DNA from 3 places in the Nodularia harveyana UHCC-0300 genome. Region 3 is predicted to be linked to each of the others. Evidence: predicted binding sites of a transcription regulator. Region 3 holds the regulator's gene; each other region holds the start of a gene.

Region 1 (7,506 bases), on a different contig from region 3:
AATAGGTGCGATCGCCCCATAGCTTTCTACAGTTACAATCACTGAAACATCTGTAGCTAATATATCCTTATCAAAGCTCCGTTGAGCTGCTGCCCGTGCCACAGATTCGGCTCGACGGAGTGTAGATTCATAGGTTTCATCTGCCATGCGCTCAATATTCAGGTCAATTCTAGTGGTATAAGCGCGAACTATCTGCGGGGCGATCGCCTCTGTTAATACCCACACAGAAATAGGCGAAAAAAGTAAAACAACTAACGGAAATATCCGGATCTTTTTGGCAATTTGGCCAATAAATGGAAAGGGGGTGATCAATGATTGTTGATGAACAATACTCTTGGTCATAAGATGACAGCTCCTGATGGATAAATTGTAATTTGATTTTTACTAAGGATGATTATCTAAGTTTACTGTAATAAAAACTGCTGAGAACTCAGTAAATAAATCATATTCTCGGCAGACTATAAGACATAGGTTAGCTTTGTTTTTTCAGCAAAGGCAACCGCAATTTTAGGCAAGCAAACAACAACCTACAAAGAGCGGGATGGCAAATTACTGGGCAGTTACAATTGGCATTAATCAATATCAGTTATTTCAACCTTTAGGTTGCGCTCAAGCAGATGCCGAAGTGCTAACGAATTTTTTGGTGAAAGAAGGGGGTTTGCGAGAAGAAAACTGTTTAGCGATCACAGATTCTTCCCCACCAATTGACGATAAATCAACCTATCCCACTAAGCAAAATATTCTCGTATGGCTGGAGGAAATGACAGCCAATTATTGGCAACCACAAGACCATCTATGGTTATTCTTTAGTGGTTATGGGGTCAATTACAACGGCAAAGATTACTTAATGCCAGTGGAAGGAAATCCCCAATTGGTAGAAGAGACTGGAATAGAAGTGCGATCGCTAATGCAAAGTTTGCAAATGGCGAAAATTAATACACTACTGCTGCTGGATATTAACCGTGCTTTTGGCACTCAAGCAGATAGCCCCGTGGGACTAGAAATCAGAGAACTTGCTCAGAAATTACAAATTCCCACCATTCTTTCTTGCCAATCAGACCAATTCTCCCATGAAAGTAGCGAACTAGGTCACGGATTCTTCACAGCTGCATTATTAGAGGCTTTACGTTCTGGTAATGCCAGTAACTTGATGGATCTAGAAAGCTATCTAAGTGTTCTAACTCCAGAATTATGTCAGCACTACTGGCGACCTATACAAAATCCTCTAATTTTCTCATTTCACCAACAACCAATATTACCGGATTGTCAGGTGCAAAATCCAACCGAACTCCTAGAAAGCCGCATAGAACCGAGTCAAAGCGAAGTAGTTATTTTTCCAGAGGAAAGCTTTGCTGTCGCACGAACAGCTTCTTCTCTTCGCCCAATTACCCCCCCCAATTTTTTCCAGACGCAAAACACGAGTATGTGGCCAGCAGCCCAAGGTGTAAAAACTATTGTGGGTGCAAAATCCCAATCGATGAATTTTTCCAACCTCACCCCAACCATTGGCCAATGGGAAGAAGAACAACTCTCTACTTCCGCAAAGGAACAGCCCCTCAACACGCAAATTACAGGGGGGAGGTTCATTCCTAATGCGCCTCAACCTTATGTTCTTGCACCGCCTGATAAAGCAGAACCCCCATTGTGGAAACAGTTCTTATGTTGGGGTGGTGGAACTATGTTGGTAGTAGCTTTAATTTCGGTGGTGATTCTCCGTAATCAGGCGAAAATTTTACAACTCCAAGAAACATCACCGATATCACCCACTATTACCACTGTTGAGCCAAATGCTGACTCAACCTCCGAAACATCATCAATCAATCTGGGAGTAAAAAATCAATCTAGCGCCCAAATTGCCGCTAATTCTGAGTCTGAAAAGCGTAATCAAGCAGTTTTAGATTTAGAGAAAATGTCTCTGAAACAAACTCAAGCTAGTGATCTCAGCCAGGCGATAGCGATCGCTAAACAAACTCAACCCGGCGAACCACTCTATCAACAAGCTGAAGACAATATTCAAATTTGGAGTCAGATGATTTTAGATTTAGGAAAAAGTCGTGCTAAAGAAAAACAATATACAAATGCGATTGCGGCGGCTGAATTAGTTTCTCCTGATCAAAGCATTTATCCTCAAGCACAAGCAGCAATTAGGCAATGGCAATTAGAAGCTCAACAATATGTTGGTAATCAAACTGTTTTAGATGCAGCCCATGCCTTAATTATACCGGGACAAGCATCAACATATAATCGTGCTATTGAAGTCGCTAGAAGAGTTCCACCCGGACAACCAGGATTTGAGATAGCCGAAAAATCCATTAATGAATGGAGTGAAAAAATTTTGGAACTGGCTAAAGGTCGAGCGCAGCAAGGCAATATTTCCGCAGCAATTGAAACCGCTATTTTAGTCCCAGAAGTGACAGCAGTTTACGAAGACGCTCAAGAAGCTATCCAAAAATGGCAAACTAAAAGAATTACAAATTAAAAAAATTAGGAGTTGATATTCACTCCTAATTCTCTTGTAAAAACTAGATTAATCACATTTTTGATGATTAGCAGTATTGTGATATCCCTCTTCTGTCACTTTCCGGCTATTCTGAATAAAAGAATAAAAAAAGAAAACCCTGAGAGGTAAAAAAGTTTGTAAGTGTTATGGACGCTATTCAAACTCAAGATTATATGACACATCGACCGAATTTAACTATGCGTCTTCGGTTAACCCTTAATTTTCTGTTATGTAAAGCTTGATCAACCCCTACAAGCCATATTTCCTTTCCAGTTGCGGAGATGGAGGATTTGCGTGGGGTGATGTAGTAATATTTTTAGGTGATATCCGGGTTGGAACATCGCAGTTAAGGACTGTAATATGAATTATGAATCATGAAGTTTGAATTAAAAAATCCAAGTTTAGCTTCACAATTCATAATTTATGAGCTTTCAATCTGAAGTCAGAATGCCTTAACCAGCCTGAGTTTTGAGTTAAGACATAATTGCTCAAAACTCACAACTTCAGAAATCAGCAAAGAGTTTAAGCCATTTGATTTTCAATTGCCCAGCGCGCTAGTTCAGTGCGGTTGTGGAGATTGGTTTTACCCAACATATTGGACACATGGCTTTCAACTGTACGCTGACTAACGTTTAATTCTTCAGCAATTTCCCGGTTAGCTAAACCCCTAGCAACAAACTGTACTACTTTCAGTTCGGTTGGTGTTAACTGGACATCAAAGGGAACCTGAATCCGAGAACCGTTTTCGCCTCCTTTGGCTTGGTGTTCTTTCCAACGAGTAGTTTGCTTCAAGGAAGATTCTACTTGGGCTACGAGTTCTTCTGGTTCAAAGGGCTTGACCATATAGACATCAGCCCCTTTGTTCAGACCTTTAACTCGGTCTGCACTTTGTCCTTTTGCTGAGAGGAAAAGTACGGGAATCCAGCCGGTGCGTTCATTTTGTCGGACTTGTTCTACAAAGGTGTATCCGTCCATTTCCGGCATCATTACGTCACAGATGATCATATCTGGAATATCTTGTTCAAGAATTTCCAGAGCTTCTCTTCCGTTTTCGGCAGTGTTGACTTCATAGCCTCTGAATTCGAGGTAATCCTTCACCAGCAAGATGAGGTTAGGGTCATCATCAATCAATAGCAGTCTTTTGTGATCTTTCATGCTGGGTTCTTTCATAGCAGTGGCACTTGTCGCGCTTCGGTCCATCAAGGTTTTGAATGGTTATCCTTTCTGGTGGCTCATTGAGATGTTGTCCGTTTTTCTACTTAACTTGCCTTTGTTTCCTGTCAGTCTTAAAAGTGGTGGTCACTTTTGATTCAGACGACTAGTTGATGGGCAAACTTCCGGTAAGGATACGTAGAACAGTAATATTTATAATGCGTTATTATATATCGCTTTGAAAGGGGCGGGGAAAAAACACTGATTAAATCATCATCTTTCCGATTCACGACGTATGTATTGGTTCAAGATGACCCTCACTTCAAAACAACCCGCGCTTTCATAGACTTACTGCTTTACTATATCCTGCGGATGTTAAGCCTCTATCAACTGTTCACAAGCAGGTAGGGAGATTATCGGCAAAAGATGGGTTAAAAATGCCTATTTTTGTACCACCATTATGCCTATCAACTGTTCTGGGATGATTTGCTCAATAACTTCTGGTTTTGCTTGGCAATACCAGGCACCATCTGGGTAGACCACCATTATCCGTGTAGAACCACAAACTCGCAAGCAATTGACTTTGGTTTGAACAATGCAAATGGGAGACTCTCTTAGGGCTGATCAAGGTTTGACTCTTGAATACGCCATTTTATTTGAGTATTTCCGATATCTCAGACTAACTTGTTTTTTACAGAAGTTCGCAAATGTCTCGTGAGAACAGATGAAAATTTGTCCCTGAATTTTTGCTTTTCCTGAAGTTTCTCAACAATTCCCTCAGGCTGTGTGGTTTAGAGATTGAATGGTTTTAGCAATAGGATGGCGGCACTGGATCACTGTAATGTTACTCATCAAGCAGCACCCTGATTACTGTTTTATAACAATTTTCCTGGTTTGGAAATAAATTTAGCTCTATAAAAATATTCGTGACTTACGGAGCAAAACCCGATATATCAAAATAATTGAGTATTTATACTTAAGTAGTTCAGCCATACCTTAGTGCGGGAACCCGTACTCAAGTAATTGTTGCCATTGTATGCTGCTTTTGGGTAGATTAGCACTCAGGAGTTGAGAGTGCTAACTCTGGAGAAAATAAATAATTATGGCAGCTGTAACTTTAAGCGTTTCTACAGTTAAACCCCTCGGCGATCGCGTTTTCGTAAAAGTAAGCGCCCCCGAAGAAAAGACCGCAGGTGGACTGTACCTACCCGATAATGCTCAGGAAAAACCCCAAGTAGGCGAAGTCGTCGCCCTTGGCCCTGGCAAGCGTAATGACGATGGTAGCCGTCAGGAATTAGACATTAAAACCGGCGATAAAGTGCTGTACTCCAAGTACGCTGGCACTGACATCAAGCTCGGCACAGAAGAATACGTACTGCTTTCTGAAAAAGATATTTTAGCAGTCGTTAACTAATGGGGAATTAGGAGTAGGCTTGCCCTGAGCGACTTGTACTGAGCGCAGTCGGGCAAAACAACGCCCAACGCCTAATCCAAAATTGTTTGACCGTACCAGTTTTAGATTTGAGATTTTGGATCATGAAATTGTTTTTTTGGTTTGAGCAACGCCTTTATGCTGCTCATAAATCTAATAATCATCAATCTAAAATCGCAAATCTAAAATCCAAAATTGTTTGACTTACTCCCTGAATTGAGAGACATATATGGCAAAGCGCATTATTTACAACGAAAACGCCCGTCGCGCCCTGGAGCGAGGCATTGACATCTTGGCTGAGGCCGTAGCTGTTACCCTGGGTCCTAAAGGTCGTAACGTAGTCCTAGAAAAGAAATTTGGCGCACCACAAATCGTTAATGATGGTGTCACCATCGCCAAAGAAATCGAATTAGAAGATCATATTGAGAACACTGGTGTAGCTTTGATTCGTCAAGCTGCTTCCAAGACCAACGACGCGGCTGGTGATGGTACTACAACCGCTACCGTTTTGGCTCACGCTATGGTCAAGGAAGGCTTACGCAACGTTGCTGCTGGCGCGAATGCAATTTCCTTGAAGCGTGGTATCGATAAGGCTTCCGCCTTCTTGGTAGAAAAGATTGCTCAACACGCCCGTCCAGTAGAAGATTCTAAATCCATTGCTCAAGTTGCTGCTATTTCAGCTGGTAACGATGAAGAAGTGGGTCAGATGATTGCTCAAGCAATGGACAAGGTAGGCAAGGAAGGCGTAATTTCCCTAGAAGAAGGGAAATCTATGACCACCGAGCTAGAAATTACCGAAGGGATGCGCTTTGAGAAGGGCTACATCTCTCCTTATTTCGCTACCGATGCTGAACGCATGGAAACGGTTTTTGATGAGCCTTTCCTGCTGTTAACTGATAAAAAAATCGCCTTAGTACAGGACTTAGTACCAGTTTTAGAGCAAGTAGCTCGCGCTGGTCGTCCTTTGGTGATTATCGCCGAAGATATTGAAAAAGAAGCTTTAGCAACCTTGGTAGTTAACCGCTTGCGTGGTGTACTAAATGTTGCGGCTGTAAAAGCTCCTGGTTTTGGCGATCGCCGTAAAGCGATGCTAGAAGATATCGCCGTTCTAACTGGTGGTCAACTAATCACCGAAGACGCTGGTTTGAAGCTAGAAAACACCAAAATCGAAAGCCTCGGTAAAGCTCGTCGGATCACAATTACCAAGGACACAACCACAATTGTTGCTGAAGGTAACGAAGCCCCTGTGAAGGCTCGCTGCGAGCAAATCCGTCGTCAGATGGATGAAACCGAATCTTCCTACGACAAAGAGAAACTGCAAGAACGTCTTGCTAAACTCTCTGGTGGTGTAGCTGTGGTGAAAGTGGGTGCAGCCACTGAAACCGAAATGAAAGACAAAAAGCTACGCCTAGAAGACGCGATCAACGCCACCAAAGCTGCTGTGGAAGAAGGTATTGTTCCCGGCGGTGGTACAACTCTAGCTCACCTTGCTCCTGAATTAGAAACTTGGGCAAAAGCTAATCTCAAAGATGAAGAGTTAATTGGTGCTTTGATTGTCGTTCGCGCTTTACCTGCGCCTCTGAAACGGATTGCTGAAAATGCTGGTCAGAATGGTGCTGTAATTGCTGAACGTGTGAAAGAGAAAGACTTCAACATCGGCTACAATGCTGCAACCAACGAATTCGTTGACTTGTTAGAAGCTGGTATTGTTGACCCTGCTAAAGTAACCCGTTCTGCTTTGCAAAACGCGGCTTCTATCGCTGGTATGGTGTTGACAACCGAATGTATTATTGTTGACAAGCCTGAGCCTAAAGATGCTGCCCCTGCTGGTGGCGGTGGTATGGGTGGCGGTGACTTCGATTACTAATATTCTGTAGTCACATAAATTGAAAAACAGCTGCTTCTCGCATGGAGGTGGCTGTTTTTTTATGGAAATCTGACCGCAGAGGCGCAGAGAGAAGAATTAATAAGGTGTAACTCAGCAGATTAGAAAATGCTATAAATTATATATTATAGCAACCGCCAAGGTGGTTAGGACACGAACGGATCATAAAACCATTGTAATTAAAGAGTTTCAAGGCTGCTCCCTGCTCCCCTGCTCCCTGCTATATCAGCACTATTTTTTCTTAAACAATCAAAAGAAAGCCCTGAAATGACAACTCAAGAAAAAATACTCAATCAATTACAAGTGCTAGAAACTCTCTCTAAACAAGGAGCTTATAGTGATAGATTTGTTTTAGCTTTGAGAAATATTATTATTCAAGAAATTAATAGTATTGAACAACAAATTCAAGAAATAGAAAGTGTTGGGTTTCCTTGCGTCAACCCAACCTACACGTAACATAGTATTTTAGTTACTAAAACTCGGCGCTTTGAGGTGTGCGAGGGAAGGGAATGACATCGCGGATGTTTGCCATACCTG
Region 2 (7,506 bases), on a different contig from region 3:
AAAATCTCTTTGTTATATTCCAAGGCTAAAGCTGTTGGCGTATACCCTACAATTGTGGTGATGCCAACTACTACCCCCAGGAATACACTGAGTATACTGGCTCTAATTCGATTACTTAATCTAGTATTCATCATATTTTTAACCAATGGCGAACCCTCCTTCCTTTCATTATCCCGATATTGGTGAATTAGGAGAAGACTTAGTAGCACAATGGTTACAATCTACAGGCTGGCAGATTTTGCATCGTCGCTTTTCCAGCCGTTGGGGAGAAATTGACATTATCGCCCAGAGTCCAGCACAACAGCCATGTAGTGAAAATCATCTGTTTATCAACCAATTACCCCAAGTAGCATTCGTCGAAGTGAAGACCCGTAGTCGAGGAAATTGGGATGTCGGTGGTAAAAGTGCTATTACACAACAGAAGCAAGCAAAAATTGCGCGGACGGCGGGAATGTTTTTAGCTCAGTATCCTGAAAAAGCTGACTACCCATGTCGCTTTGATGTTGCTATTGTTTACTGTCAGAAAATATCAACACAGCCCACGACACTGAATTTGACTCCAGAACCTTTGGCTACTGTATTTGTAGATGGATGCCAATTTTATCTGCAAGAATATCTAATAGCAGCTTTTGACTGTTCAATTGATGAGTAATGATGGCTACCTGATAAACATCTCAACTTGGCTTTCTGCTGAATTAGCCATAACATTAATTTTTGGTAGCAACCCTGAAACTGAGGAAAATTAAGCCAGTGTTTCTGGACAATAACCCAGCCCTCGCACGAATTGTTGTCGGAAAGCTTCAATTTCTTCTCTCTGTGGATTACCGTGAGAAACAATCGCTACTTGGTAGCGGCGCATTACGTCTACAGGAGATTGTCCTGCTTGTAAACTCCAAAGAGCCATTTGTACCCGCATTGGTGGTTCATAGCTAATTCCTAATTCGTTAAGAAAAGCTCGAAAGTTCCCATCTTCTTGGGGTGAAATTTCTTCTTGAAATTTTATTCTTACAACCCAACCATCAATTTGATGAATCACACTGACGAAAGAAACGGGCATCTGAGGTCTGTTGTGCAGATGTTGTACAATCCTCAACGTTAAACTGGCATTTGCCAAGTAATACAAATATTCCATAGTTGCTGCTTGGGATTAATCTCCATCCTACATTTCTATTTTCGTCAATAGATCGCTATTCCCGGTAGGGTAAAAGCCCCCGTTTTTCTATGGGGAGGTCTACCCAATTTTGCTCCTAATTGATACTTGCGTGTTATCCCCATTGATCTTGAAGTTGCATATCGTCGGGAATATACGGCAAAAAATAGCAGATTTACTGTGATTAAATCACAAACCCATTGAATACAACATCACGCGATCGTAAATTTGATCGGGCAACAGAGACTTTAGTAAAACGGAAATTTTAGCGTCTTTTCCGACAACATAGCGAGTTTTGGGATGCTTTGCGGTGAGGGCTTTAACAACAGTCTTAGCAACAATTTCTGGAGAAATTCCCCCAGATGCTATTGTCCCCACTTTGTTACGTACAGCAGTCATGGCTTCGCCATAAAGTTCTTCTGCTGATTGCGATAGGTTTTGTCGTGCTGAGTCCACTTGGGTAAAGGACTTTTCCCAAATTGGTGTGGCGATCGCACCTGGTTCTATAATTACAACTGAAATTCCCCAAGGGCGCAACTCCATACGCATCACATCGGTTAGTGCTTCCAGCGCAAATTTTGAAGTATTGTAAGCTCCTAGAAACGGTGCAGCAGTTCTACCGCTAATGGAACCCATATTGATAATTCTACCTTGACCCTGGCGCAATAAACCCAAAAATCCTTGTGTAACTGCTAATTGTCCGGTGACATTAATTGCCATCTGCTGTTGAAATTCAGCAATTGGGAGTAATTCTAAGGGGCCGGGAACAGCAACACCGGCGTTATTTACTAAACCTAAAATTCCACTATCACCAACTACATTTGTTAAAGTCTCCACAGCACCTTGAATTGATTCAGAGTCAGTTACATCTAAAAAAATTGGTTTTAGCTTTGGTGATGCTTTTTTTTGTAATCTTTGAGCATCCTCATCTTTCCGAACACCAGCAAATACAAAATATCCCAACTCATCTAAGAGTAAAGCACAAGCTGCACCAATTCCTGTTGATGCTCCTGTGATCACAACTGTATTTTTTTTTCCTGGAAACATTAATTTCTTCAGCACTATTAATTTATGATAATTGATATTAGAGCCTGAGAAAATTTAAGCATTACAAGTCTCTGAATCCCGTTATATTGCACCGAAATGCTGATTTATCGCCATGATTTTTGAATGCTATAAATACCTTAACTATAAATTTACTTGTTGAAAATAAATGTAACAAAGCTATCTTTTAGCAGAATTTTAAATTGCTATAAGTTATGTTTGCTATAGCTAAATTATCTCAAAACAAACCCTCTCCTGACTAAGAAGAGGGAAGACTTTAACCTAAGTCAAAAACTTGTGTCGTAATGTGATGAGATTTATCTCTAAATGAAGTTTTGCAGACGTTGCACCAATTGGTCTGCTTGTACCACTCCTTCAATACGCTCTACTGGCTGACCTTGCTTAAATAGTACCAATGTTGGCAAGGCATTAATTTGATACTGACTTGCTAGTCCGTCGTACTTTTCTGTGTCAATTTTGACAACACGTAAACGATTTTGTAATTGGGCGTTAACTTTTTCTAAAATTGGCACCATCATCTGACAAGGACCACACCAATCAGCATAGAAATCTACTAACACAGGTACATCAGAACCAGCTAACATCTCTTCAAAACTGTTGAATTGTTTTTTTGTAGCCATGTGACACACACTAAATTTTTATTGATTTCTTTCAATGGTAATGTGTCTCTCAAAGAATGGGCATATCATAATTTTGTTTTTATTGTTGCTTAATTATGCACTGTTCCTAAAGGTATAGATATCTAATGCGGGCAAAATATCAGTGCCAAATATTTCACTATAGGCACAAATCACCATAAGATCGTTAGCGCGGTTATTTAAAAAACTGAGGATGAATTGATGGAAATTTTGCCAGAAAATTTGCAAAACCTGCGGGAAAAAGTAGCAGTTATTACAGGTGCTTCACGGGGAATTGGACGAGCGATCGCATTAGAACTCGCAACCCAAGGAGCCACTATAGTAGTTAATTATGCTAATTCTAGCGGTGCGGCTGAGAGTGTAGTTGCAGAGATTACTACCGCCGGCGGTCAGGCGATCGCCCTACAAGCAGACGTATCCCAAGGCGACCAAGTAGATAAACTAATTAAAACTGTGATGGAAAAATTCCAGCGCATTGATATCTTCGTCAATAACGCCGGAATCACCCGTGACAACCTACTTTTACGCATGAAGCCAGAAGATTGGCAAGCAGTAATTGACCTCAACTTAACTGGTGTATTCTTATGTACACGCGCCGCTAGTAAAATCATGCTTAAACAACGTTCAGGACGGATTATTAATATCGCTTCCGTTGCGGGACAGATGGGGAATGCTGGTCAAGCAAACTACAGCGCCGCCAAAGCAGGTGTGATTGGCTTTACCAAAACCATAGCCAAAGAATTGGCAGTTCGTGGAATCACAGTTAACGCCGTCGCCCCCGGTTTCATTGCCACAGACATGACCAGTAACCTCAGCAACAGCGAAGAAATTTTGAAATATATCCCCCTCAGTCGCTACGGTGAACCAGAAGAAATAGCCGGCATGGTGCGCTTCCTCGCAGCCGATCCAGCAGCTGCCTACATTACCGGACAAGTCTTTAACGTTGATGGTGGCATGGTGATGTAATTTGTGATCATTAGTTCAATTACGAATTACTAAAATTTTTGTGCCAGACAGTCAAGCCCAAGAGGGCGATAATACTACAACCAGTGGCCAAGATCACCTGCCACTTCATGCCCTTGATTGCCATAGCCAGCAAGTTAAAGACTAAAGCAATAGTCCATAAAGTTAATGCTGCATGACTTTGGGAAAATCCCCAGGCCAGCAAGCGGTGGTGTAGGTGATCTTTACCGGGAGTACTGAGGGGGTTTTTTCCTGCCAATAACCTGCGGATAAATACTTGTGTAGTATCCACTACTGGCAACAACACAAATAAAACTGTTGGACCCAGAGCAAAAATTGTATTTTCTTGCAAGTTACCTAAAATACTAGTGGCAGCCAACACATAACCAAAAAAGTATGCACCTGCATCACCCATGATAATCCGTGAGGGGTGGAAGTTATGGCGCAAAAATCCCAGTGCGCCACCCCCTAAAGCTGCCAGCACTAAAATAGCAGCTGCCCGATTGGGAAATTGGGCAGCAACCCCTAACAAACTCATGGCAGTGATAAAACTCACCCCTCCCGCTAATCCATCCATGCCATCCATCAAATTGATGGCGTTGGTGATACCTACTACCCAAAGTACTGTCAGGGACATAGAAAGAATCGAGTCAATGGGAGTATTCAAACCCACTTCGATACTGATGCCATTGGCATACAGCAACAATGCCGTCACAATCTGCGCCCACAAGCGTACTAGAGGGGGTAAACCAAACTGATCATCAATAAAGCCAACAAGTACAAGGATGGAACCTCCCAGTAAAATAGTTAGCACCTGAGCTAAGACGTTTTGCAGGGCAATCGGTCGTAACAGGGTAGCTAGTACCATTGCGGCAATTACTCCCGCATAAATTGCTAAACCCCCGGCATTGGGTAAGGGCTGTTGGTTAAGTCGTCTGGCATTTGGTTGGTCGGCCCAACCTACCCGCAGGGCAAATTTACGGACTGTGGGAATCAAACGCCACGTAACCACCCAAGCCAAAATAAATGTAAATACTACTGCCAACCAGCCGGAGCCGCTAGGGTCGGCAATGCCGAGGGACTCAAAAAAGTTGTCTAGATTCATCCCCCAATTCAAGCATTACTGCCAGTGTCCTATATAATCAACAACTGTAATATTAATCAATTTTTTTATTTTCATTTATAATCTGAACTGCCTGGGTAGTTAGCACTCTGCTGTTGTGAGTGCTAAATTGTCTAAAGTTACCACTAGAGAGATAAAACATGGTAAAAATTATTTCCTTTGATGAAGATTCACGGCGATCGCTAGAAAGAGGTGTCAACGCTATCGCTGACGCAGTAAAAATTACCTTGGGTCCCAGAGGTCGTAATGTCCTGTTAGAAAAAAAGTTTGGCGCACCCCAAATCGTCAATGATGGAATTACCGTTGCTAAAGAAGTTGAATTAGAAGACCCTTTAGAAAATACTGGTGCCAGATTGATTCAGGAAGTGGCATCCAAAACCAAGGATATCGCCGGTGATGGCACTACCACTGCCACAGTTTTAGCACAGGCAATCATTAAAGAAGGTTTAAAGAACGTCGCAGCTGGTACTAACCCCATCAGCTTAAAGCGTGGTATCGACAAAACCATCGAAGCCCTAGTAAAAGAAATTGCTAGCGCCGCCAAGCCAGTAGAAGGCAGTGCGATCGCTCAAGTAGCCACTGTTTCCTCTGGTAATGACGAACAAGTCGGCCAGATGATCGCCGAAGCGATGCAAAGAGTCACCAAAGACGGTGTGATCACTGTAGAAGAATCTAAATCCCTAACTACAGAATTGGAAGTAGTGGAAGGGATGCAGATTGATCGGGGTTATATTTCTCCCTACTTCATCACCAACACCGACAGACAAATCGTAGAATTTGAAAATGCTCGCATCCTGATTACCGATAAAAAAATCAGTAACATCCAGGATTTAGTGCCAGTATTGGAAAAAGTTGCCCGTCTCAGTCAACCCTTGCTGATTATTGCTGAAGACGTAGAAGGAGACGCTTTAGCAACTTTGGTAGTTAACAAAGCCCGGGGTGTGCTAAATGTTGCTGCTATCAAAGCACCAGGATTTGGCGATCGCCGCAAAGCCCTATTACAAGACATTGCCATTCTCACCGATGGACAAATGATTTCTGAAGAAATCGGTTTAAGCCTAGACACCGCTACTTTAGAAATGCTGGGAACAGCCCGCAAAATCACCATCGACAAAGAAAACACCACAATTGTCGCTGCTGGTGAAACCAAACCAGAAGTACAAACCCGCATTGCTCAAATTCGTCAGCAACTAGCAGAAACTGATTCTGAATACGATCAAGAAAAACTCCAAGAACGCATTGCCAAGCTAGCAGGTGGTGTCGCAGTCATTAAAGTCGGTGCAGCCACAGAAACCGAACTCAAAGACCGCAAACTACGAATTGAGGACGCGCTGAACGCCACTAAAGCTGCTGTGGAAGAAGGCATTGTTCCCGGTGGTGGCACAACTTTGATTAACTTGATCACAAAAATCGACGCAATCAAACAAAACCTCACCGAAGAAGAAAAAATTGGCGCAGATATTGTCAAACGAGCCTTAGAAGCTCCCCTGCGTCAAATAGCAGAAAATGCCGGCGACGAAGGCTCTGTAATTGTCTCTGAAGTCAAGAAAAGTGCTTTCAATATCGGTTACAACGCTGCTACTGGAGAATTTGAAGATTTGATTGCTGCCGGCATCATTGATCCTGCTAAAGTAGTGCGTTCAGCTTTGCAAAATGCTGGTTCCATTGCCGGTATGGTAATTACCACTGAAGCCATCGTCGTTGAAAAACCAGAACCCCAATCCGCAGCAGCCCCTGACATGGGCGGCATGGGCGGCATGGGCGGCATGGGTGGCATGGGCGGCATGGGTGGCATGGGCGGCATGGGCGGCATGGGTATGTTCTAATCTCTGTTGCTTCATGTATAGCAGGGAACAGGGAACAGGGAACAGGAAGCTGGAAACTCGCTAATTGTAAGGGTTTCATTATCTGTTTCTGTCCTAACCTCCTTGGCGGTTGCTATAAATATTTTGTGAGCAGTTTGTCTGATGACGGCAAACTGTTTTTTTATACCCTTCCTGATTCCACGAAATGATCACCACTTAATACTGATGCTATATTTGACAAAATAAGGTTATCTATCAATGACTGATATTCAAATCTTATAAAATTTCCGACAACAGGTTAAATCAATACAGCCATAGCAGGTAACGGAGAAGAGGCTGGAAACTCCCTAATTAAGAAATTTAATTATCTGTTTGTATCCTCACCTCCTGGGCGGTTACTATACTCTTATAAAATTCTGGAGCAAAATTACAAAATTGCAATTTTTCACCCTTAACTAACAAATATTAAATAGTAAATAAAACTGCATGGTAAAAAAACTTCGCCGTATACCCAAAACAGTGAAGAAGTTCTACAAAAAAGAATTCTATCACCAACCAGGAACTCTTCCAGGAACTATCATTGTTGACATAAATGCTGAAGAACCCATAATTGTTTTGTTTGACTATAACCAAACTAACTGCATTCGTAAACAAATAGCAGTTCCTGAAGAATGTATCAGTTATCTGGAGCAGGAATCTGTCTCTTGGGTAGATGTACAAGGCTTAGGGAATCAAGACATATTACAACGATTGGGTAGGGTT
Region 3 (7,506 bases):
CCCCAGCCAATACCCGTTGAGAAAATAACACATCTAAAAACTCACGGCTTTTTTCTGGTTTCTGGGTTGCTAGCGCCATCAGATACCCTGGTTGTTGTCCGTTTTCTGGATCGCGGTCAATATCTACAGTCGTCACCGAGAGAGTAATTTCATCTCCCAGCCAGGGTTGAATATCTTGTTTGTAATCTATGCCACTTTTAGCGAATAGACTAGTTTTGAGTTGAGATAATTCTCCTTGACGTTCCAAAGACTGTAAACGTTGGGGATTTGTCAATAAAGAAACCGTCACCGGCGACAGTTTGGACACGAATATAGTCGCATTGGGCTGGGAGTGAGAGGTAATGAAGTTAACCGGATTCTTGTTGAAAAACCAGTAAAAACCGCCTACGAGAATGAGGAGTGCGATGCCTGCGGCGACCAAAGGTATCGCCCCAGCTACCAAGAAACTTTTTAATGAGCGTTGACTATTGACATTAGACATAACTAAATCAGCAATAAATTTTATAGTTGTTGGATGTGCAAGCCCACCGCCGAAAAATGCTAAATGGGTAATAGGGAAAAACTAATAACTACTCCCTGGGGAATAGATGCTGATGCTAGCAGACAGATTATCTGTCACCATAAAGGGGATAAGGTTGTTTACAAAAATCTCATGACAGGGAATCCTTCTGGTCAACTCATTACTCAGATTAGTGTAGAGGAACTGGCGCAACGTCTGTCTTCTGGTGATGGAACCATTCAGTTAATAGATGTGCGCGAACCCCAAGAAATAGCAACGGCTAGAATAACGGGCTTTGTCAACCTCCCCCTGAGCGAATTTGTAGAATGGGGCGATCAAGTCCCCACTATGTTCAATCCCCAAGCTGAAACCCTTGTATTATGTCACCACGGTATTCGCTCCGCCCAGATGTGCCAGTGGCTAATGGTTCAAGGGTTCGTAAATGTTAAAAATATTACAGGTGGCATTGATGCCTATTCTCTATTAGTTGATTCCTCTATTCCCCAATATTAGTTGATCATCCCCTGAAACATGGCATTGCGAAGATGTGGCTGATCTTCCCATCCTAGCAATGCTATTCTGGTCAACAGATTATAAGTAGTGATGCACATATAGCAACCGCCAAGGAGGTTCGGAAAGAAACAGATAATGAAATCCTCACAATTAGCGAGTTTCCAGCCTATTCTCTGTTCCCTGTTCCCTGTTCCCTGCTATATATGAATCCTGTTGCAAAATAAGTATCTTTACATACAGCTTTATTCTCAAATAGCTGCGAAAATACTGAAAAATTAAATATTGGCTCGTCACAGTTAAATTCGGCAAAATCGCCATCTCCCAAATTAAATACCAGTGATTGCGACAAACATAAATATTTTGCTAACTTAATTTACTATTATTCCAATTTTTTGCTTTCGAATACCAAATTTTCTCCCAGTTTAATTAGAATTTGCCTTCAGCAAAACAGACCCTATGGAAGTCCAGTTAACCAACCGACAACAGCATATACTTTGGGCCACAGTCAGACACTACATCGCTACAGCAGAGCCTGTTGGTTCTAAAGCTTTGGTTGATGAGTATGACTTGGGTGTGAGTTCAGCCACAATTCGGAATGTGATGGGGATGTTAGAAAAATCTGGGTTCCTTTACCAACCACACGTCTCTGCTGGCAGAATACCTTCAGACTCAGGCTATCGTATTTATGTTGACCAGTTAATTACACCCGGTCTGCGAGATGCGACGCGAACGGATGTTTTAGCGAAAGAGGTAGAACTGGCGCTGCAAAATCGCCTCCAGTGGGAAGATTGGAGTATGGAAAGTGTTCTACAAGGTGCAGCCCAAATTTTAGCTACGGTCAGTGGCTGCATTAGCTTAATTACTATGCCACAAACCACTACAGCAATTTTGCGACATCTGCAATTAGTGCAAATTGAAGCTAATAAAATTATGCTGATTGTGGTTACAGATGGTTATGAAACCCATTCTAAGCTGATGAATTTGTCGCCAGAAGAGGCAGAAACAAAAATCGATCCAGAGGGAATAGATCATGAATTACAGATTGTCTCTAATTTTTTGAATAGTCACTTGCGGGGGCGTAGTTTATTGGAATTAGCCACTCTGGATTGGAGTGAATTAGATCAGGAGTTTCAACGCTATGGCGAATTTTTGAAAGGTTCCGTCACAGAATTAACTCGTCGTCATCTCGCACCGACTACAACCCAAATTATGGTTCGCGGTGTCGCAGAAGTTTTACGTCAGCCGGAATTTTCTCAGCTACATCAAGTCAAGACAATTATCCAACTGCTGGAAGAAGAACAAGAACAATTGTGGCGATTAATTTTTGCAGAACCGGAAGCGGAGGAGGTGGGTAAGTCTAGGGTAACGGTTCGCATTGGTACGGAAAACCCCCTGGAGCCGATACGCAGCTGCACCTTAATTAGTTCTACTTATCGGCGAGGTTTGTTACCTGTAGGAAGTGTGGGAGTTTTGGGTCCGACACGGTTAGATTATGAAAGTGCGATCGCCGTTGTCGCAGCTGCGGCTGATTACCTTTCGGAAGCTTTAAGTTAATTTATTTCAATCATGCTCAAAAAAATCTTTTTCGGGGTGCTATGGCTAGGATTTATCACCTATGCTTTTGTTTTTGCTCCCCCAGACCAACCTGATACGTTGGAGTTAATTAAAAAACTTTCCCTGGGAGAATGGGAGGGGATTAATCCCTTAGTAATTGCATTATTTAACATCATGGGCATCTGGCCTGTGATTTACAGCGCAGTTTTGTTTATTGATGGTAGAGGACAAAAAATCCCCGCTTGGCCTTTTGCTACGGCTTCTTTTGCCCTCGGTGCTTTTGCTTTATTGCCTTATTTAGCTTTACGGGAACCAAATCAGGAGTTTTCGGGTAAAAAGAATCTCTGGTTAAAATTACTAGATTCTCGTGTCACTGGTTTTATTTTGACTATAGGCGCAGTGATTTTGGTCACCTATGGTTTACAAGGAGACTGGGGTGATTTTGTGCAGCAGTGGCAAACTAGCCGCTTCATTCATGTGATGAGTTTAGATTTCTGCTTACTTTCTTTATTATTTCCCGCGTTATTGGGGGACGATATGGCGCGTAGAGGTCAAAAAAATCAGCAATTATTCTGGTTAATTGGGTTAATTCCTTTATTTGGCCCCTTGATTTATCTATCTGTGCGATCGCCAAGCACTCCCCAAGAATCGCCCTCACCAGAAACAAATTTAGATCCACTATCCAGTTAGCAGCAAGGTTATGTACCTCACATACATGAAATATGCTGTAAACACATTCGAGATAATATTTTTTGGTTTTACTAGACAGATCATTTTTGATAATAAAAACATGAAAAGCTATCCTTCTAAAATCATTCAGATATTTTATAATAAGATATTGAAAGTAAATTTTATGGAGGTAAAAGTATGACACAAACTCCATCCGAAAGAATTGTCAGACGTGGCAGAGTATTTCCTGAAATTCAATGGACAGAAGAAAAAAAATCTCAAGATAGAGCTAGAAGACAGGCATTTTATGAGCGTTGCTGGGTAATTTTTGAGCGTTTAAAGCCAGAAATACTAGATAAATACTATGGTTCGTACATTGCTATTGAACCTGATAGCGGTGATTATTTCATTGATCAGGATAAAGAAGTGGCAAGTAAAATGGCAAGAGAAAAATACCCTAATGTGATTCATCATATTTTTGGCATTAATGAAACAGGAGTTAGTGGCAGAATATGATTGAAGGAAGATTTGGAGAAAATAGCCAAATTTATTTTGAAATTGATTTAATTGGTGGAGACAATTTTAGTTTTCCTGTAGAGACAATGTTAGATACAGGATTTACTGAATATTTAGCTATGAATAAACAGGATATAGAAAGTCTGGATTGGAATTTTTTAGGTCAAGATAAATTGAGAACTGCTCAAGGAGAAACTGAATTTGATGTTTATAGCGGTAGGGTAATTATAGATAGTCAAGAGTGGGAAGTTCCTGTGTTTGCTGGAGATGAAATACAGGAACTTTTACTCGGATCTCGATGGCTAAAATTATTTATATTAGTCGCTAATTATGGTAAAGACATAGTTAAATTAGAGTTAATTGAATAATAAGAGAGTTATAAAAGAGAGTTATAAATCTTGCTTTTATTAAGGGTATGATTTCTGACAGAAATAACATAAAAAGTGATCGCATTAAATATTTTAAATTTGGAACATAGTGCATGGTTTTAGTGAAAAAATACAATTTTGCGCCGCTACATAAATAAAAGCCACCGATTTTTATTTATGTAGCTATGATTCGTTTACTTCATCAACACTTTTCAGACATCCTCTGAGACATCCGATAAACTTCTGGTAATTGCCACCAAGGAATATGGGGGTATTCATGGTGTTCATGATGATAACCAAAATGGTAACAAGTGATAAATGACCACCAAATTGGACGGTTAATAGTTTGGGAACGATGAGAATCTTGATAACCTTCTGCTGGTTCAGTGTGGGGTAGAAAAGTTCCAAAATAAAATAATTGTAAGGAACTTAAAATTGAGGGAAATACCCAAAAATAAGTGAGATTATCTTCGGGAAGATGGAAAAGATTTTTTACTACATGAAAAAGAGTGACTAATGTGATAATTTGCCCCCAATTCCAGTAATTCTTCATGAAATATAAATACCAAGCAAAAAAGTTTTTATGCTTACCATTATGAAAATCTGGATCGTTTTCACTGGCTGGATGGTGGTGATGTAACCAATGCTTTTTTAAAAGTTTGGGATAGGATAAAAGACCATAAAGAAATAAGCATAATGAGCCAATAAAATGGTTGATTTGGGGATTTTTGGGAAAAACCACCCCATGCATGGCATCATGAGCTGTGATAAATAATCCTGTATATAAGAATGTTTGCCAACCGATAATCGGCAATAACATCCAGAATTTGTATTGGGATATATCAAGATAAAGCAAAAAACCCAGGCTTATAGCCCAGATAGTAATAATGGCGATCGCCATAAAAACGCCCCTAAACAGAAATTGACTTTTTACTGCTGGGGTGCTATTAACTTTTAATTGAGGTAATGGTGGTTGTTCTAACTGGAACACGCTTTTACTCCGCGTAGGATTCAGGTGAAAATTCTCAAAATTTAGCCATAATTAACAATACTAACCACAAACGAAACAACTTTATCTGGGCTAGTATTCTGTACTCAAACAGTATTAATAATTTGGCAAATATGTTGAAATATTAAAATACTTTACATATTATTACACACATCATCACAGTTTCCATTCAAAAATTGGGTAGCAGGGCTGATTTTATTGATTTGTAAACCATAGTTCAGTCACCCATTACCCTACATTACTCAGTTGAGATTGCTGGGTAATCAGAATTTCAGATTTTACCTAATAAATCTGGGGAAGCACTGTAACCTGCTTTACAACCTTGGGGGTTCCTCTGTGGGGGTGTTATTTTCCCCGCCAAAGTCTGGTACGGGTATTGGGGGTACTGTGGGGTTGAAAAAGGGCGTTTCTTCCGTGGGTGTTTCCTCTACAGGTGTTTCCTCTGTAGGTGTTTCTGTGGGTGTTTCTGTGGGTGTGGGAATGACAGGGATTTCTAATGTCACATTCAGACTGTATTCACTGGCGGCTATTTCTGGTTGAGGAGTTAACTGAATAATGTATATCCCTGTAACCGGCAATATTCCTGTATATGTTATTACTTCTTCGGCATTAGTCTCAATTAGTTGTTGATTTTCATCTAAGATGGTCAACAAAATGCCACTTCCTGGCTCAATTGATACTGTTAATTTCTCTCCTGCTTCCCCAGGTAATCTATACTGAACGATTTGATTTTCTGTGATCGTGTCTTCCACTGTGGTGGTTTCAGGTGGATTTAAATTCAGACGCTTACTCAAGATCACAGGTTCAACAGTGGGTGTGGGTTCCGGTGTAGGTTCTGGTGTGGGTGTTTCCTCTCCAGTTACAATCGGTGAGGGGAAAGTTTGGGGTGGAATTACCTGTGGTGATTCAATAGAATTAGTGCGAATGAAACTCACCAATATCCAAGAACCAACGCCAGTTAATATAATCACGGCTGCACTAATAGCCCCCAGCGCTAATGGATTGTCTAAAATAGAGCGAGACTGACTAAGTGGGATTACTGGCTCAGATTGGTCCGATGAAACTGGGGTGGTGACTGGTTCCGGGGGATGACTGATAGCGATGGTTTGCAGTTGGGATACTTCGGGAGTGGGAATACGGCGTTTTTCTGGTGTCTCTAGTGCTTTCATGACATCAGTTGCACTGGCAAAGCGATCGCCAGGAAGATGATTTAACATTCGATTAATAACTTGGGCAAATTGTGGATTTACCTTCACCCATTGTTGCCAATTCCAACTCAGTTGAGACGAATTAAATAAATCACTGGGTTCCTTACCAGTCAACAAAACTATAGCTGTCACAGCCAGCGCATACAAATCACTATGAGGGTAAGCCAACCCTGATTCTATCTGTTCACTGGGAGCAAAACCTAAATTATTCACCGTAGCGACTGGGGTTGTGCTATCTGGAAACTGTAACCGGGTTGTGAGTTCTTTGCCAATGGCGAAGTTAATTAATACTGGTGGGCGATCGCCATCTGGCAAAATAATATTATCCGGCGAGATATCCCGATGAATAATCCCTTGACTATGAATATGGTCTAAAACTGGCAGCAACCACCGAATTAGCTGCAATACCTCTGGCTCAGTGAAAGTTTCACCAACCCCCAGGCGCTGACTCAGCAAAGTCCGGTAACTCTGACCTGGAATGTAATCCTCTACTAAAAATAAACGTTGATCCTCCTGAAATCTTTCCCGAAATTCCGGCACTTGTGGATGGTTAATTTGATATAAAATCTCAGCCTCTTCCTGGAAAACTGCTTGTGCTTTTTCCCCAGCATCAGAGCCAGGGACTGAAATCAATTCTTTGATAATACACAGCTCGTTAAAACGTCGCTGATCTTCTGCCAAATAGGTTCTGTCAAATTCTCCTTCTGCGAGAGTTTCCACAATCCAATAACGATTTTGCAGAATAGAACCAACTGTAATGGGTGCTTGCATGATGAATTAAAGTAATAGCAGCGAGGACAGAAGCAATTTATGCTAGTTGATAATTTTACAGATATGATCACAGAGTATTAAATCAATCTTTAAATTTTTTGGAAAAATCTATCCACGAGTTTTGCGAATTTCTCTTTCCCAAGAATAGTTTTTTCACCAAAAGCACTACAATATAATAGAGATAATTATATTGAGAAATGTTTAAATTTTTATGAAAGCTTTAAAAAACATATGTGAGTTTTTTAGGCTATTCCAGTTAAACCTACTAAATATCTAATGATAATATTGCCATGAATGCACATCGAGGATCTGCTGTGCTAAGTTCTGCAAGTTTAAAGGTGCAACCAGTAGCCACAGGATTGCCTGAAAACCATCGCCTGCGGCTATTTTCTGGTTCTG

The links. Region 3 encodes HrcA, which represses chaperone genes, less so after heat shock. Its sites were predicted from a motif close to TTAGCACTCNNGANTCNNGAGTGCTAA; they were not measured.
Region 1: the regulator HrcA is predicted to act here: its motif matches at 4,707-4,733, upstream of groES (co-chaperone GroES).
Region 2: the regulator HrcA is predicted to act here: its motif matches at 5,021-5,047, upstream of groL (chaperonin GroEL).

What each region holds. Positions count from the first base shown of each region.
Region 1 is NZ_JAYGHG010000006.1:72,903-80,408, reverse strand. Features, by position in the region: gene VB620_RS06060 (hypothetical protein) at 1-342, opposite strand, end outside; gene VB620_RS06055 (caspase family protein) at 542-2,479, shown strand; gene VB620_RS06050 (response regulator transcription factor) at 3,023-3,700, opposite strand; gene groES (co-chaperone GroES) at 4,755-5,066, shown strand; gene groL (chaperonin GroEL) at 5,314-6,951, shown strand; gene VB620_RS06035 (hypothetical protein) at 7,237-7,425, shown strand; gene asnS (asparagine--tRNA ligase) at 7,442-7,506, opposite strand, start outside.
Region 2 is NZ_JAYGHG010000009.1:89,257-96,762, forward strand. Features, by position in the region: gene VB620_RS08320 (pentapeptide repeat-containing protein) at 1-131, opposite strand, end outside; gene VB620_RS08325 (YraN family protein) at 146-652, shown strand; gene VB620_RS08330 (hypothetical protein) at 743-1,132, opposite strand; gene VB620_RS08335 (SDR family oxidoreductase) at 1,340-2,212, opposite strand; gene trxA (thioredoxin) at 2,518-2,835, opposite strand; gene fabG (3-oxoacyl-[acyl-carrier-protein] reductase) at 3,055-3,819, shown strand; gene VB620_RS08350 (MraY family glycosyltransferase) at 3,839-4,921, opposite strand; gene groL (chaperonin GroEL) at 5,080-6,765, shown strand; gene corA (magnesium/cobalt transporter CorA) at 7,231-7,506, shown strand, end outside.
Region 3 is NZ_JAYGHG010000013.1:82,625-90,130, reverse strand. Features, by position in the region: gene VB620_RS10475 (DUF3352 domain-containing protein) at 1-481, opposite strand, end outside; gene VB620_RS10470 (rhodanese-like domain-containing protein) at 653-1,012, shown strand; gene hrcA (heat-inducible transcriptional repressor HrcA) at 1,469-2,566, shown strand; gene VB620_RS10460 (DUF2834 domain-containing protein) at 2,579-3,256, shown strand; gene VB620_RS10455 (hypothetical protein) at 3,434-3,751, shown strand; gene VB620_RS10450 (aspartyl protease) at 3,748-4,119, shown strand; gene crtW (beta-carotene ketolase CrtW) at 4,322-5,110, opposite strand; gene VB620_RS10440 (serine/threonine-protein kinase) at 5,443-7,107, opposite strand; gene VB620_RS10435 (ribose-phosphate pyrophosphokinase) at 7,398-7,506, shown strand, end outside.